DNA from 3 places in the Streptomyces krungchingensis genome. Region 3 is predicted to be linked to each of the others. Evidence: riboswitches for the same ligand, from Rfam matches in the RefSeq annotation. Region 3 holds a riboswitch; each other region holds the start of a gene.
The links. Region 3 has a riboswitch for S-adenosylmethionine ahead of thrC (threonine synthase). Riboswitches for the same ligand answer to the same signal wherever they lie in the genome.

Region 1: linked by a shared signal. The riboswitch ahead of ACSYGO_RS15250 (aminotransferase class V-fold PLP-dependent enzyme) and the one ahead of thrC (threonine synthase) in region 3 are both predicted to bind S-adenosylmethionine.
Region 2: linked by a shared signal. The riboswitch ahead of ACSYGO_RS37060 (putative leader peptide) and the one ahead of thrC (threonine synthase) in region 3 are both predicted to bind S-adenosylmethionine.

Annotation. Positions count from the first base shown of each region.
Region 1 covers NZ_JBPUKY010000001.1:3,419,066-3,424,392, forward strand. Annotated here, with positions in the region: gene ACSYGO_RS15245 (Lrp/AsnC family transcriptional regulator) at 1-109, shown strand, start outside; gene ACSYGO_RS15250 (aminotransferase class V-fold PLP-dependent enzyme) at 171-1,532, opposite strand; SAM riboswitch class IV at 1,705-1,821, opposite strand; gene trpD (anthranilate phosphoribosyltransferase) at 1,917-2,981, opposite strand; gene qcrB (cytochrome bc1 complex cytochrome b subunit) at 3,135-4,772, opposite strand; gene qcrA (cytochrome bc1 complex Rieske iron-sulfur subunit) at 4,769-5,327, opposite strand, start outside.
Region 2 covers NZ_JBPUKY010000001.1:8,537,292-8,542,618, reverse strand. Annotated here, with positions in the region: gene ACSYGO_RS37070 (amino acid ABC transporter ATP-binding protein) at 1-736, opposite strand, end outside; gene ACSYGO_RS37065 (amino acid ABC transporter permease) at 733-1,713, opposite strand; SAM riboswitch class IV at 2,050-2,158, opposite strand; SAM riboswitch class IV at 2,287-2,432, shown strand; gene ACSYGO_RS37060 (putative leader peptide) at 2,469-2,534, shown strand; gene ACSYGO_RS37055 (glutathione S-transferase C-terminal domain-containing protein) at 2,877-3,521, shown strand; gene ACSYGO_RS37050 (ABC transporter ATP-binding protein) at 3,653-4,792, shown strand; gene ACSYGO_RS37045 (ABC transporter permease) at 4,789-5,327, shown strand, end outside.
Region 3 covers NZ_JBPUKY010000001.1:5,096,981-5,102,307, reverse strand. Annotated here, with positions in the region: gene otsB (trehalose-phosphatase) at 1-71, shown strand, start outside; gene ACSYGO_RS22380 (alpha,alpha-trehalose-phosphate synthase (UDP-forming)) at 59-1,552, opposite strand; gene ACSYGO_RS22375 (glucosyl-3-phosphoglycerate synthase) at 1,661-2,632, opposite strand; SAM riboswitch class I at 2,890-3,048, shown strand; gene thrC (threonine synthase) at 3,066-4,352, shown strand; gene ACSYGO_RS22365 (MoaD/ThiS family protein) at 4,349-4,624, shown strand; gene ACSYGO_RS22360 (cold-shock protein) at 5,121-5,327, shown strand.

The sequences.
Region 1 (5,327 bases), 1.7 Mb from region 3:
CAAGATCAGCAAGATCCCGGGCGTCGAGGCCACGGACACGCACGTCGCGTTCCGCACCTACTCCCAGCACGACCTGGAGGCGGCGTTCGCGATCGGGCTCGACTCCTGATCGTGTGACCGCAGCACGAAGGGCCGCCCGGTCGCCGGGCGGCCCTTGACGAGAACCCCGCTCAGACGGCGGGCACGCAGCGGCCGTCCTCCGTGCGGTACCGCCACTTCGCGCCGTCCCGCACGAGCTCCTGCACCGCGGTGACGAAGCGCTCGACGTGCTCGTCGGGGGTACCCGCGCCGAAGCTGACGCGGATCGCGTTCAGGGACTTCTCGCCGGGCGCGGCCTCCGGGGCCCCGCACTCCCCTTGCGTCTGCGGGTCGCTGCCGAGCAGGGTCCTGACCAGCGGGTGGGCGCAGAAGAGGCCGTCGCGGACACCGATGCCGTACTCGGCGGAGAGCGCCGCGGCGAAGTGCGAGCTGTTCCAGCCCTCGACGACGAAGGAGATCACCCCGACGCGCGCGGCGTCGTCGCCGAAGAGCGAGAGCACCCGCACCTCGGGTACGCCGGCGAGACCGGCGCGGACGGTGTCGATCAGGTGGCGCTCGCGGGCGACCAGCGTGTCGAAGCCGGCCTCGGTGAGCGCCTTGCAGGCGGACGCGATCGCGTAGGCGCCGATGACGTTCGGTGAACCGGCCTCGTGCCGCGCAGCGGTGTCGTGCCACTCCACGTCCACACCGCCGTCCTCCCGCCGCGACACCTTGCGGCTCGCGCCGCCGCCCGCCAGATACGGGTCGGCCTCCCGCAGCCAGTCGGCGCGGCCCGCGAGGACGCCGGCGCCGAAGGGCGCGTACAGCTTGTGCCCGGAGAAGGCGACCCAGTCGACGTCGAGGTCCCGCACCGAGACCGGGTGGTGCGGGGCCAGTTGCGCGGCGTCCAGCACGATGCGCGCGCCGTGGGCGTGCGCGGCCGCGGCCAGTTCGCGCACCGGCCAGAGCTCGCCGGTCACGTTCGAGGCGCCGGTGACGCAGACCAGGGCGGGGCCGTGGGGATCGCGGTCGGCGAGGGCCCGCTCCAGCGTCGCGACCGCCTGCCCGGGGGTGCGCGGGGCGTTCAGGTACGTCACGTGCGCGTCCCGCCAGGGCAGCAGCGAGGCGTGGTGCTCGGTCTCGAAGACGAAGACCTGGCAGCCGGCCGGAAGGGTGGCGGCGAGCAGGTTGAGCGAGTCGGTGGTGGAGCGGGTGAAGACGAGCTGGTCGTCGGAGCGGCAGTCGAGGAATTCGGCGACGGTCCGGCGGGCGTTCTCGAACAGGTCGGTGGACAGCTGCGAGAGGTAGCCGGCCCCGCGGTGCACGCTGCCGTAGTACGGGGCGTACGCGGCGACGTCGTCCCACACCCGCTGGAGGGCGGGGGCGCTGGCGGCGTAGTCGAGCGCGGCGTAGCTGACCTCGCCGCCCGTCACGAGCGGGACGGTGACATCTCGCCCGAGAACGGCCAGAGGGGCACAAACGGACCGGTCGGCGGCAACGGTGGTGACAGACATGGCGAGCTCCTGTGAGAGGCAGGCGGAATCACCGCGCGGCCGGTGCACGGGGGCACGGCTCGGCGCGGGAAAAGCGTGAAAGGGGTACGCGGAGGCGGGGCTCGACGCCCTATCGCATTCGCTTGCTCACAGAAGGCTCCCTCGAACGACCAGGACCCCTGGTGACACGAGGGGTCCGCGCTTGCCGTAGACCTCGCTGCCTACGGCCTGGTCTTCACCCGGGGCACCCCGCCACGGACGGAGGGTTGCCGGACAGCCGGCCGGGGCCTGATGGCTGTCGCTCATGACCTGGTACAGCATCTTGCCAGAAGATCTTCGACGTGCAAGGCGCAGTCCAGGATCCGGACTGCGCCCTGTGTCACATCGGGTACGGACGGCAGTGGGTCAGGCGTTGCTGACCCGCACCCACCGGTCGAGGGCCTGCTTCGCGGCCCCCGAGTCGATCGACTCGGCCGCCTGCGCCATGGCGGCACGGATCTGTTCCGTGAGCGGCGCGTCGCCCGGCGAGAGCGCCACCAGCGCCGCCGCCGAGTTCAGCAGGACCGCGTCCCGCACGGGACCGCGCTCGCCGTTCAGCAGCCGTCGCGCGACGTCCGCGTTGTACGAGGCGTCGGCACCGCGCAGGGCCTCCACCGGGACCAGCTCGATCCCGACGTCACGCGGGTCGAAGCGCTCCTCGGTCACCTTGCCGTCGCGCACGACCCAGACGCGCGAGGTCGACGTGGTGGTCAGCTCGTCGAGCCCGTCGTCGCCGCGGAAGACCAGCGAGGAGTTGCCCCGCTCGGCGAAGACACCGGCCACGATGGGTGCCATGCGCGGGTCCGCCACACCGACGGCCTGGGCCTTCACCCGTGCCGGGTTGGTCAGCGGGCCGAGGATGTTGAACGTCGTCCGGATCCCCAGCTGGCCGCGCGCGGCGGCCACGTGACGCAGCGCCGGATGGAACTTCACGGCGAAGCAGAGGGTGATCCCGGCCTCCTCGGCCACCTCGGCGACCCGCTTCGGCGTCAGTTCCAGATTGACGCCGAGCTTCTCCAGGACGTCCGAGGCGCCCGAGGCCGACGACGCGGCCCGGTTGCCGTGCTTGACGACCTTGGCGCCGGTCCCGGCGACCACGATCGCGGACATCGTGGAGATGTTCACCGTCTTCGCGCCGTCGCCGCCCGTCCCGACGATGTCCACCGCCGGGCCCGGCACCTCGATCACATTGGCGTGCTCGTACATCGTCCGGACGAGTCCGGAGATCTCCTCGACCGTCTCGCCCTTGGCGCGCAGCGCCACCGCGAAGCCGGCGATCTGCGCGTCCGTCGCCTCGCCGCGCATGATGCGGTCCATCGCCCACGCCGTGTCGTCGGCGCTCTGGTCACGGCCGTCGAGCAGGCCGTTCAGTACCTCGGGCCAGGAACGGCCCGCCGCGATGTCGCCTCCAGCGGGGGTCACAGCACTCATATGCCGCTCCTGGGTTCGTAGACACGTACAAAAGGCGGGTACGCACGCACGTACCGGCAGGCTCCACCCTATCCAGCCCGGAGGACGGCAAAGAGCCCCGTCCATGCAATGGACGGGGCTCCAGCCGTGGCGATCAGCAGGATCGGTGGGTGATCAGTGGTGGCCGTGGCCGCTCGTGATCTCCTTGTACTCCTCGACCGTGGGCTTGGGGATCTGGTTGTCCTCCCCGTAGAAGCCCTTGCTCAGCTTGGCGCGCAGTCGCTCCGGGCCGTTGACCTTGCGCTCGACACCGTTCTCGTCGACCGTCGGGCCGATCTCGGCCGGCTTGTACTGCTCGTGCGCGGTGAGCGTGTGCAGCGCGTCCTGGCTGAGCGGCTCGTGGACCTCGATGAACTCACCGTGCGGCAGGCGCTTGATGATGCCCGACTCGCGGCCGTGCAGCACCTTGTCCCGGTCGCGGCGCTGGAGGCCGAGGCAGATCCGCTTGGTGGCGATGAAGACCAGCACCGGCACGACGAAGAACGCGATCCGGACGAACCAGGTGATCGAGTTGATCGACAGGTGGAAGTGCGTGGCCCAGAGGTCGTTGCCACCACCGACGAGCAGGACGAAGTACCAGCTGATCCAGGCGGCACCGAACGCGGTCCGGGTCGGGACGTTGCGCGGGCGGTCCAGGATGTGGTGCTCGCGCTTGTCGCCGGTGACCCAGGACTCGATGAACGGGTAGACCGCGATCGCGACCAGGACCAGCGGGAAGATGATCAGCGGGATGAACACACCCAGGACGAGCGTGTGACCCCAGAAATTGATCTCCCAGCCGGGCATGACACGGATCAGACCCTCGGAGAAGCCCATGTACCAGTCGGGCTGGGCGCCCGTGGACACCTGGTCCGGACGGTACGGGCCCAGGGACCAGATCGGGTTGATCGAGGCGATCGCCGCGATGGCCGCGATGACACCGAAGACCAGGAAGAAGAAGCCTCCGGCCTTGGCCATGTAGACCGGCAGCAGCGGCATGCCGACGACGTTGTTGTTCGTCTTGCCGGGGCCCGCGTACTGCGTGTGCTTGTGGTAGAAGACCAGGATCAGGTGGCCGACGACCAGGCCGAGCATGATGCCCGGCAGCAGCAGCACGTGCACCGAGTAGAAGCGGGCCACGAAGTCGCCGCCCGGGAACTCGCCGCCGAAGAGGAAGAACGACAGGTACGTGCCGACGATCGGCACGGACAGGATCGCGCCCTCCATGAAGCGGACACCGGTGCCGGAGAGCAGGTCGTCCGGGAGCGAGTAGCCGGTGAAGCCGGTGAACATGCCCAGGACGAACAGCAGGAATCCGAAGATCCAGTTGACCTCACGGGGCTTGCGGAACGCACCCGTGAAGAACACGCGCATCATGTGCACGAACATGCCGGCGAGGAAGATCAGCGCCGCCCAGTGGTGGATCTGCCGGATCAGCAGACCACCGCGCACATCGAAGGAGATGTGCATGGTCGAGTTGAACGCCTCGGACATCAGCTGGCCCTGCAGCGGGACGTAGCTGCCGTGGTACTCCACCTCGTTCATCGACGGGTGGAAGAACAGCGTCAGGTACACACCCGTGAGGATGATGATGATGAAGCTGTAGAGGCAGACCTCACCCAACATGAACGACCAGTGGTCGGGGAAGATCTTGCGCATGTTGGCCTTGGCCAGGGAGTAGATCCCCAGGCGGCCGTCGGCCCAGTCGGCTACCCGCTCACCCGCGGGCGCCTTCTCGCGCGAGCGCGAGTCGGAGGTCGTGGTAGTGCTCATCCGCGCTCCCAGAATGCAGGACCGACGGGCTCTTCGAAGTCGCCGAGCGCCTCGAGGTAGCCCTCGTCGTTCACGCCGATGCGCAGCTGCGGCAGGGCGTGACCGGCCGGGCCGAAGATGACTCGGGCACCGTCGGAGAGGTCGAAGGTGGACTGGTGGCACGGGCAGAGGACGTGGTGCGTCTGCTGCTCGTACAGGGAGATCGGGCAACCGACGTGGGTGCAGATCTTCGAGTAGGCCACGATGCCCTCGTGGGACCACTCGAGTTCCTGCTTGTCCTTGATGTTCGCCGGCTGGAGCCGGACGATCATCAGGGCCGCCTTGGCGATCTCCTTCTGGAAGTCCTCGTCGTGCTCCTCCAGGCCCTCGGGCTTGGCGAAGGTGAGCGAACCGACGGCGACGTCCGAGGGACGCAGCGGCTCGTTCGTGTTCATGTTGACGAGCAGCTTGCCCTTGGACCACAGCGTGTGGCGGAGCTTGGTGCCGGGCAGCGGACCGAGGTCGCGCAGCAGCACCACGCCGGAGAGCGGGAACAGGGCCAGCGCGCCGAACATC
Region 2 (5,327 bases), 3.4 Mb from region 3:
GCACCTGGCCGGGCGGCCCCTGTTCGACGATGCGGCCGCCGTCGACGAAGACGACCCGGTCGGCGACCTCGCGGGCGAAGCCGATCTCGTGGGTGACGATCACGAGGGTGGTGCCGCCGGCCGCCAGGTCCTTGATGACGGCCAGGACCTCGCCGACGAGTTCGGGGTCGAGTGCCGAGGTCGGTTCGTCGAACAGGATGATCCCCGGGCGCAGCGCGAGGGCGCGGGCGATCGCCACGCGCTGCTGCTGGCCGCCGGACAACTGGCGCGGATAGGCGCCCGTCTTGTCGCCGAGGCCCACCCGGCCGAGGAGTTCGCGTGCGAGTTCCTGGGCCGCGGGCCTCGTCAGCTTCCCCGTGGCGACGGGTGCGGCGGCCACGTTGTCCAGGACGGTCAGATGGGGGAACAGGTTGAAGTTCTGGAAGACGAAGCCGATCCGGCTGCGCTGGGCCAGGATCGCCCGCTCGCCGAGCTCCTTGAGTCGCCGGCCGTGGCGGCGTACGCCGATCAGTTCGCCGTTGACGCTGACATGGCCGACCTCGGGCTTCTCCAGATGGTTGATCACCCGCAGCAGCGTCGACTTGCCGGAGCCGGACGGGCCGAGGATCACGATGACCTCGCCCGGACGGACCGTCAGGTCGATGCCGTCGAGGACGCGTTGGGTGCCGTACCACTTGTGCACGTCGTGCACCTCCAGGGCGGCGGGGCTCGCTTCGAGGGTCGATGCGGTGGTCATACGGCGGCCTCCTTGCGCAGCCGGGCCCGCAGGTCACCGAGGCCGGCGCGCGCCTTCTGCAGGGGGGTCGGCGGCAGGGTGCGCGTGGCGCCCCGGGCGAAGTGCCGCTCGACGTAGAACTGGACGACGGACACGGCGCTCGTGAGGATCAGGTACCAGACCGTGGCGACCAGCAGCAGCGGCACGATGTCGCCGGGATAGGTGCTGCCCATCGTCTGCACCGAGCCGAACAGGTCGAGCAGCGAGACGTAGAAGACCAGGGACGTGCCCTTGATCAGGCCGATCAGCTGGTTGACGTAGTTCGGGGTGATGGACCGCAGGGCCTGCGGGAGCACGATGCGGGTGAACTGGTAGCTCTTCGGCAGGCCGAGCGCCGCGGACGCCTCGTGCTGGCCCTGGTCGACGGAGAGGATTCCGCCGCGGACGACCTCGGAGGCGTACGCGGCCTCGTTGAGGCCGAGGCCGACGACGGCGACCGCCATGTCGGTGGCGAGCCGCGACTCGTCGAAGCTGACGAAGGCCGGGCCGAACGGGACGCCGAGGCTCAACGTCTTGTACAGGGCACTGAAGTTGTAGAGGAAGATCAGCACGACGATCAGCGGCACGGAGCGGAACAGCCACGTGTACAGCCAGCTCACCGCGCGCAGCACCGGGCTGCCGGAGAGCCTGGCCAGGGCGAGCAGGACCCCGCCGAGCAGTCCCAGCACGGCGCTGAGCGCGGCCACTTCGAGGGTGATGACGAGGCCGTCGAGGATCGTGGGGCGCAGGAACCAGTAGCGGAAGCGGTCCCACTGGTAGAAGGGGTTGATGGCCAGGCCGTGGACGATCTGGGCGACCAGGACCAGGACGACGGCCGTGCCGATCCAGCGGCCCGGCCTGCGCAGCGGCAGGACCCGCTGGGCCGTGAGCGGTTTCGGCGGGTGGTGGGCGGGCGGTGCCTCGGCGAGAGACACGGCGGCGCCGGGGGGTTCACTCATGAGTGCTCCAGCAAGGAGGGACACCCCGGGGCGGGCGTGCGGGCGCGACGTCGGCGCGGCGCCGTGGGACGGCCGCGGACGACGGACAGCGGGAGGACGCCGGTACCGGGGGCTGGGCGGATGGTGGGCACACCGCTGCGGCGGTGCGCGTCAGGAGTTCAGAACGCCGTCAGCCTCGACAGCGGGCACAGCCCGGGGCGCTACACAGGGCGCTGTTGACACGGAGCAGGTCGACGCAGCGGTCGGCGCACAGCAGGACGCAGCCGCGGGGCCGCCGTGCGGCCTCCCTCGAAGCTGTGTGCATCGCCGTCTCCATCGCTGTTCCCGCCCGTGGGCGCTTCGCGCTTACCGAAGGTCTTCCGGTCCGGTCCTCACCTGGGGCACCCCACCGCGACAGGAGGGTTGCCGGACAGCGAGCCAGGGCTTGTCGCTGACACTCATGACCGATCTGCGGCGTAAGTTAGGCACTTCCGGAAACCGATGTCAACGCCGGGCGGCCAGGATGACCACCTGGTGAGACCGGGTCCACGCCTTCTTGACGGCTTCGGGGAGCCCGCCGAGACTGACGGGGACGGTCACGATTGTCAGCGCCTCGTCACTCGGTTCTTCCGTGCGACGCGGTGATCGGCCCCGGCCCGCTGACAGGCAACCCTTCCACCGCGACGGGGTGCCCCGGGTGACGACCGGGTCCCGCCGGCGTGGTGGGGCAAGCGTGGTCGCGCAGGAGCGCGGACCCTGGAGCGGGACCGGTGGGAATGCCCAGGAACGATCTGACGAGACGTCTGCACATCGATCTGCAGCGGGTCTCCAGCGCCTACTAGACCGGCCGCGTCGAGCCGGTACGCAAGCGCAGTCACTCCGTTCCTCCACGGCCGCCGCCCACGGGCGGGGCCGGGACCTCGTCGTTCCCAGGGAGAGTCATGCCCAAGACATCGTCGCGCGCTTCGGATTCAGGGATCTCCAGCACATGCGGCGGCGCCGCGGCCGACGCGAGCACCTCCAACCCCGGTGCCCCGGCGCCCTGTTGCCCGCTCCCCGGGGACCCGGGCCCGGCCGCGTCCCTGCCCGGCCTCCGTCCCCGGGGCGGGGCACCGTCCGGGCCGGCCCGTGCGCCGCGCATCCGCAGCCGCATCGGAGTAGGAGCCGCCGGAGGTTTCTACCCGGTGCCCCACCGCTACGAGTTGTACCTGTCGCAGGGCTGTCCGCGGTCGCTTCGGCTGTCCGTGACCGTGCGTCTGCTGGGCCTTCAGGACTCGGTGGCGACCACGGTCCTCGTCGATCCCGCCGCGACGCCAGGGGCGTTCACCGCGCTGCGCCGTGCCTACGAGGCCACCTGGCACCACTACGAGGGCCCGTTGACCGCCCCCACGCTGTGCGACCGCTGGAGCGGACGCGTCGTCAGCAATCACACCCCCGACATCCTGCGCGATCTCGCGGGCCTCCCGGGCGGGTCCGACGCCGCCCACGTCACCACACTGCGCCCGGCCGCGCTCGCCGCGGACATCGACGCGCTGTCCCGGCTCCTCGACCGTGACGTCACACCGGCCGCCTCGGCGGACGTCCTGTGCGCGGCGCTGGAGCCGCTGGACCGCCGACTGTCCGCGCACCCTTATGTACTGGGCCGTCGGCTGACCGCCGCGGACGTGGATCTGTGGGCTGCGCTCACCCAGGCCGGCCCGGCCGGCGTCCTGGCCGACACCCTCGCCCTGCACCCCCGCCTCGACGCCTATGCGCGCCGGCTCGGCGGGCACCCCGCCTTTTGGGGTGCCCGGTGCCAGCTCACCCCGCGATCCCGGCACGACGGGTGACGGAACCCGCCCCGCCCGGCGATCCTTCACCTGCGGCAATCGCGATCGAACATCAACTGACTAGACTACGCACCCTCGTACACACGATCGCGCCACGTGCGAGCGAAGCCGTTCCCGAAGGGTTCCGACTCTTGATAGCCATCGAAGATGTCAGCAAGCGGTACGCCGACGGCACGGTGGCCGTCGACCGCCTCTCCCTCCAGATACCGGACCACTCCATCACCGTTCTCGTCGGACCCTCGGGCTGCGGCAAGACCACCACGTTGCGCATGATCAACCGCATGGTCGAGCCCAGCAGCGGAACGATCCGGGTCAACGGCGAGGACATCCGCAGCCGGCCCGTCAACGCACTGCGCCGGTCCATGGGTTACGTCATCCAGAACGCCGGGCTCTTCCAGCACCGCACGATCCTGGACAACATCGCCACGGTGCCGCGGCTCCTCGGCTGGTCCAAGGAGCGCGCCCGCGCCCGCGCCGCCGAACTCATGGAGCGGGTCGGCCTCGACCCGGGCATGGCCCGCCGTTATCCCTACCAGCTCTCCGGCGGCCAGCAGCAGCGCGTCGGCGTCGCCCGCGCGCTGGCCTCCGACCCTCCGGTCCTGCTCATGGACGAGCCGTTCTCCGCGGTCGACCCGGTCGTCCGGCGCGGCCTCCAGGAGGAGTTGCTCCGCATCCAGGAGGAACTCGGCAAGGCCATCGTGTTCGTCACCCACGACATGGACGAGGCGATCACCGTCGGGGACCGCGTCGCCGTGATGCGCACCGGAGGCAGGCTCGCCCAGTTCGCCTCGCCCGACGAGCTGCTCTCGTCGCCCGCCGACGCGTTCGTGGAGGAGTTCCTCGGCGCCGACCGGGGCATCCGCGGGCTGTCCTTCCTGTCCACCCGCGAGCTCACGCTCGACCGCACACCGGTCTTCCCCGTGGGTTCCGACTGGCAGGAGATCGCGGGCCGCGCGGACGCGCCCGCGCAGGTGCTGGTGACCGACGCCGGCGGCAGGCCGCTGGGCTGGGCCGACCCCACGGCGTGGGACGGCGAGGCCGAGGCGTTGGAGCCGCACGGGCAGACCTTCGAGGTGGGCCGCGACTCGCTGCGGGTCGCACTGGACCGGGCGGTGCTGTCGCCGACCGGCCAGGCGGTCGCGGTGGACGGCGCGGGGCAGGTGCTCGGGGTCGTCGGGCAGGAGACCATCGCCGCCGCGATCCGTGCGGCGCGCCGACAGCGGGCCGCGGACTCCGAGCCGGGCCCGTCCCAGGTCAAGGCCGTGCGATGAACGGCTTCTTCGACATACCGAGCGACCTCCAGCACAGCTATCTCGGCCTGATCTCCTGGCACATGCAGGAGGCTCTGATCCCGGTGCTGGTCGGTCTGCTGCTGGCCCTGCCGATCGGTCTGCTGTGCGTCCGCTTCAACTGGGTCTACGCGCCGGTGCTGTGGGTCACCACCGTGCTCTACGCGATCCCGTCGCTCGCCTTCTTCGTGGTGCTCATCGACTACACCGGGCTGAGCCGGCTCACGGTGATGATCCCGCTGTCCCTGTACAGCCTGGTGATCCTCGTCCCGTCGGTCGTCGACGGCGTCCGGTCGGTCCCCGAGGAGACGAACGCGGCCGCGGCCGCCATGGGCATCGGCCTCGTACGCCGCTACTTCCAGGTCCAACTGCCCATCGCCGTACCGGCGATCACGGCGGGGCTGCGCGTGGCGACCGCCTCCAGCATCAGCCTGGTCAGCGTCGGCGCGCTGATCGGCAACCAGGGGGCGCTCGGCAATCTGCTCACCACCGCGATGTTCTACCACCGGCCGGTCCT
Region 3 (5,327 bases):
CCGACACGGTGGTGGACGGCCCGGGCGGCGTCGTGCGCCTGCTGGCGGCGCTGGCGGCTCAGCTCGGCTGAGTGCCGCCGAGTGCCTCCAGCGCGTGCAGCTGCTCCAGGAACCAACGTGAGGGCGGCAGCGCGGTCGCCGCGGCGGCGAGCCGCTTGGTGCGCTCCGCCCGCTCGTGGGCCGGCATGGTCAGCGCCTCGTGCAGCGCCCGCGCCGTGCCGGTCACGTCGAAAGGATTGATCTCGATCGCGTCCTCGCGCAGCTCCTCGTAGGCGCCGGCCTCCCGGGACAGCACCAGCGCGCAGCCCTCGTCGGAGACGACGGGGACCTCCTTGGCGACGAGGTTCATGCCGTCACGGATCGGGTTGACGAGGGCCACGTCGGCGAGCCGGTAGGCGGCCAGCGACCGGGCGAAGTCGTCCTTGACGTGCAGCACGACCGGGGTCCATCCCGGCTTCCCGTACCGGGAGTTGATCTCCTCGGCGAGCCGCTGCACCTCGGCGGTGTAGTCGCGGTAGACGGCCAGGTCCTGGCGCGAGGGGTACGCGAAGGCGACGTGCACGACGCGCTCGTGCCACTCGGGGTGGTCGTCGAGCAGCTGCCGGTACGCCAGCAGCCCGCGCACGATGTTCTTCGACAGTTCGGTCCGGTCGACCCGCACGATGGTCCTGCGGCCCTCGCCGATCTGCTCGCGCAGCGCGGCCATCCGCTCGTCGACGTCCGGTTCGTGCGCGCGCCGGCGCAGGAAGTCCGCGTCCGCGCCGAGGCCGTGCACACCGATCTCGGTGGACCGCACCGGTGGGCGGCCGGTCGGGGTGTGGTCGACGGCCCTGCGTGGGTCGCCGCTCGGCCAGCTGGGGAAGATCCGCTCGCCGTCGGTCTGTCCGGCACAGATCATGAAGGCGTGGGCCCAGCGCCAGGTGAGGAAGCCGAGCCGGTCGGCGCCGAGCATGCCCCACACCAGCTGGGCGCGGATGTCGTCCGGCAGCATCCGGAAGTACTCCGGCGGGGCCCAGGGCGTGTGCGAGAAATGGCCGATCCTGAGGTCCGGGCGCAGCTCGCGCAGCATGCCGGGCACCAGGCACAGGTGGTAGTCCTGCACGATCACCACGGCACCCTCGGCCGCGGCGTCGGCCAGGGCCTCGGCGAACGCGCGGTTGTACGTCTCGTAGGCGGCCCACCGGCGCCGGAACTCCGCGTCGAAGACCGGCTCCAGGGGCGTCTGGTAGAGCATGTGGTGCACGAACCAGAGGACCGAGTTCGCGATGCCGTTGTAGGCGTCGGAGTGCACCTCGGCGTCGATGTCGAGCATGCGTACGCCCTCCTCGGCGACCCCGCGGCGCACCGCCTCGCGGTCGCCGTCGCCGAGCGCCGAGCACACCCACAGGGCGCCCGCGTCGGGACCGATCGCGGAGAGGCCGGAGACCAGCCCGCCGCCTCCCCGCCGGGCGTGCAGCGAACCGTCCTCGCGCACCTCGTACGAGACCGGGCCGCGGTTGGACGCGACGAGAATGCGGTGGGCAGCGCCCTGCGCAGAAGCCGTGGAAGCCATACGCCTCAACCTAGCCCGGCCCGGAAACGCTCAAACGTACGGACGACGGTACGAACAGGCCGTATACGACCGGCGGAGTCGGTCACTCCGTGTTTTCGCAGACCGGGGCTATGCCACTCTGCGTGACTGGTATTCGGCGATGTCCGCCATCGGTGGCCGCTCCTCCGTGTCGACGGAGTAGGTGCGCGGCTCGAAGCCGTCCTCGCCCCGCTCGAACTGGGTGAGGGCCGGGCGGACGAGGTGCCCGCGGGCCAGCCGGAGCTGCGCGGTGCGGTAGATGGCGGCGGCCATCCGGCCGAGCGCCTGGCCGTCCTGGTGACGGTGCTTGCGGACGCCGACGTCGACCTGGGCGAGGGCGTCCAGGCCCACCAGGTGCAGCGCGTCGACGAGCATGCCCAGTTCGACGCCGTACCCGACGGGGAACGGCAGCTGTTCGAGCAGGGAGCGGCGGGCCGCGTACTCGCCGCCCAGCGGCTGGACGAACCCCGCGAGCTGCGGCCAGTGCATGTTGAGCAGGGGACGGGCCATGAGCTCGGTGACACGGCCGCCCTGACCGGCCGCCGTCGCGCCGGACGCGGAACCGTCGGACACGGTCAGCGGCCGGTCGTACATGGCCTTGACGAGGTCCACACCCGGTTCGGTGAGCAGCGGGCCCACGATCCCGGCGACGAAGTCCGAGGAGAACTCCTTCAGATCGGCGTCGATGAAGCAGATGATGTCCCCGCTCGTCACGAGCAGCGACCGCCACAGGACCTCGCCCTTGCCGGGCACGGCCGGGATGCGCGGCAGGATGGCGTCGCGGTGCACGACCCGCGCGCCCGCGGCGGCGGCTACCTCGGAGGTGCGGTCCGTGGAGCCCGAGTCGACGACGACGATCTCGTCGACGAGGGGGACCTGTTCCATCAGGTCGTGACGGATGATCGCGACGATGTCGCCGACCGTCTCCTCCTCGTCGAGGGCGGGCAGGACCACACTGACCGTCGAACTGGTGGCGCGTTTCGCGGCCATGAGCTTGTGGAGCGGGCGATCGGACACGGACCAGGAGCGTGTGCCCAGCCAGCGCTCAACTTCTTCCAGCACAGTCTGCGGCTCCTCACTGTTTGATCACATGCTCTCATCGGCATGCCCGCCGTGGCAGCGGCTGATCGGCTAGGGGGTTCGGTTCGGATCAGCCCGGGTCCGCGAGATCCAAACGAAACCCCCTGGGGTCGTCTCGCGGTTCGGACGACTGGTTCAACTGTCCTGGCCGTCGGTTACAGTCTTGAACAACGCGGATGACCATCGCATGTCCTGGATCGTCGGCGCGTAAGCAGTTCAACAGTCAAACAATCAAATACCGCTCATCCAGAGGGGCAGAGGGATACGGCCCGATGAAGCCCCGGCAACCCTCCAGCCGGTCTCGTACCGATCGACATCTCGATCGCACCGCGAGGCTCCCGGCTCGGGAAGGTGCCAAATCCGTCTCACGGCGAGATGCGTCGTGAGGAAGATGAGGAGAAAGGGCCTCGCCTCCATGGCTGCGCAGACAGTTGCAACCACCACGAACTCCGTCGACCTCGGTCCCGCCGCCGCCCTCTCGTGCCGGGAGTGCGGCCACCGCGTGCCCCTCGGCCCGGTCTTCGCCTGCGAGGAGTGTTTCGGCCCGCTGGAGATCGCGTACGACTACTCGGCCTACGACGCCGAGGAACTCCGCAAGCGCATCGAAGCGGGCCCCGCGAACATCTGGCGCTACGCCCCCCTGCTGCCCGTCCCCGCGGACGTCGCCGAGAAGCCGAACATCAACCCCGGCTGGACCAAGCTCGTCAAGGCCGACAACCTCGCCCGCGAACTGGGCGTGACCGGCGGCCTCTACGTGAAGGACGACTCCGGCAACCCGACGCACTCCTTCAAGGACCGCGTCGTCGCGCAGGCCCTGGAGGCCGCCCGCGCCTTCGGCTTCACCACCCTGTCCTGCTCCTCCACCGGCAACCTCGCGGGCGCCGTCGGCGCCGCCGCGGCCCGCGCCGGCTTCCGCTCCTGCGTGTTCATCCCGCACGACCTGGAGCAGGGCAAGGTCGTCATGGCCGCGGTCTACGGCGGCGAACTCGTCGGCATCCAGGGCAACTACGACGACGTGAACCGCTTCTGCTCCGAGCTGATCGGCGACCCGGCCGGCGAGGGCTGGGGCTTCGTCAACGTCAACCTGCGCCCGTACTACGCGGAGGGCTCCAAGACCCTCGCGTACGAGATCTGCGAGCAGCTCGGCTGGAAGCTCCCGGACCAGCTGGTCGTCCCGATCGCCTCCGGCTCCCAGCTGACGAAGATCGACAAGGGTCTCCAGGAGCTGATCAAGCTCGGCCTCGTCGAGGACAGGCCGTACAAGATCTTCGGCGCCCAGGCCGAGGGCTGCTCGCCGGTCTCCGTCGCCTACAAGGCCGGGCAGGACGTCGTCCGCCCGCAGAAGCCGGACACCATCGCCAAGTCGCTGGCCATCGGCAACCCGGCCGACGGTCCGTACGTGCTCGACATCGCGCGGCGCACCGGCGGTGCGGTGGAGGACGTGAACGACGAGCAGATCGTCGACGCGATCAAGCTGCTGGCGCGCACCGAGGGCATCTTCGCGGAGACGGCCGGTGGTGTGACCGTCGGCGTCACCCGCAAGCTGATCGAGAACGGTCTGCTCGACCCGGCCCTGACCACGGTCGTGCTGAACACCGGCGACGGCCTCAAGACCCTGGACGCGGTGGCCTCGGACACCGGCCTGACCGCGACCATCCGCCCGAACCTGGACTCCTTCCGAGAGGCTGGCCTCGCATCATGAGCGTCAACGTCCGCATCCCCACCATCCTGCGCACCTACACCGGCGGCCTGGCCGAGGTGAGCGCCGAGGGCGCGACCCTCGCCGAGGTCATCGCCGACCTGGAGAAGAACCACACGGGCATCTCCGCGCGCGTCCTGGACGACCAGGGCAAGCTGCGCCGCTTCGTCAACGTCTACGTCAACGACGACGACGTGCGGTTCGAGCAGGGGCTCGAGACGGCGACGCCGGACGGTGCGGGCGTCTCGATCATCCCGGCCGTCGCCGGCGGCTGACGCCTGAGCGGTGACGTGCCGGCGGCCGGGCGCGAGGCCCGCGGACGGCCGTCACCGAGGGTGAGATCCTTACCCAGGGTAATGCCCATCACCGAGAGTTCATCGAATTGCCCCCTCCGTGAGAGAAACGGAGGGGGCAATTCTGCATGGTTGAGCACGGTACAGTTGGGGAACCCGCTTGGCATTTCATGCCGGACGCATATGAGTACCTGTGCGGCACCCGACAAGAAGTAGCCAAAGTGCCCCGCCTTTTTGAGCCGTTTATGGCATTTACGGGGCCCGACTTGCCCTGAATCTTCGCACATTCTCCGCATATTCCCGATCGGCCGTGCCCAGAATTCTCGTCCGATTGACCTGTTGCAGACGGCAGTTGGGCAGATACATTCAGCCGCGGTCGACGCGTTCCGGCGCACACCCCCAACCGTTGGGGGGTGAGGTCTGACCCGGATCCGCGAAGTGTGGATCTGTGCAAGGGCCAGTAATAGGGGAGTTAGGCATGGCTCAGGGCACCGTCAAGTGGTTCAACGCGGAGAAGGGGTACGGCTTCATCGCGGTCGACGGTGGTGCGGATGTATTCGTCCACTACAGCGCGATTCAGATGGACGGCTACCGCACCCTTGAAGAGGGCCAGCGGGTCGAGTTCGAGATCTCGCAGGGTCAGAAGGGGCCGCAGGCGGACATGGTCCGTTTGGCTGCCGGCTGA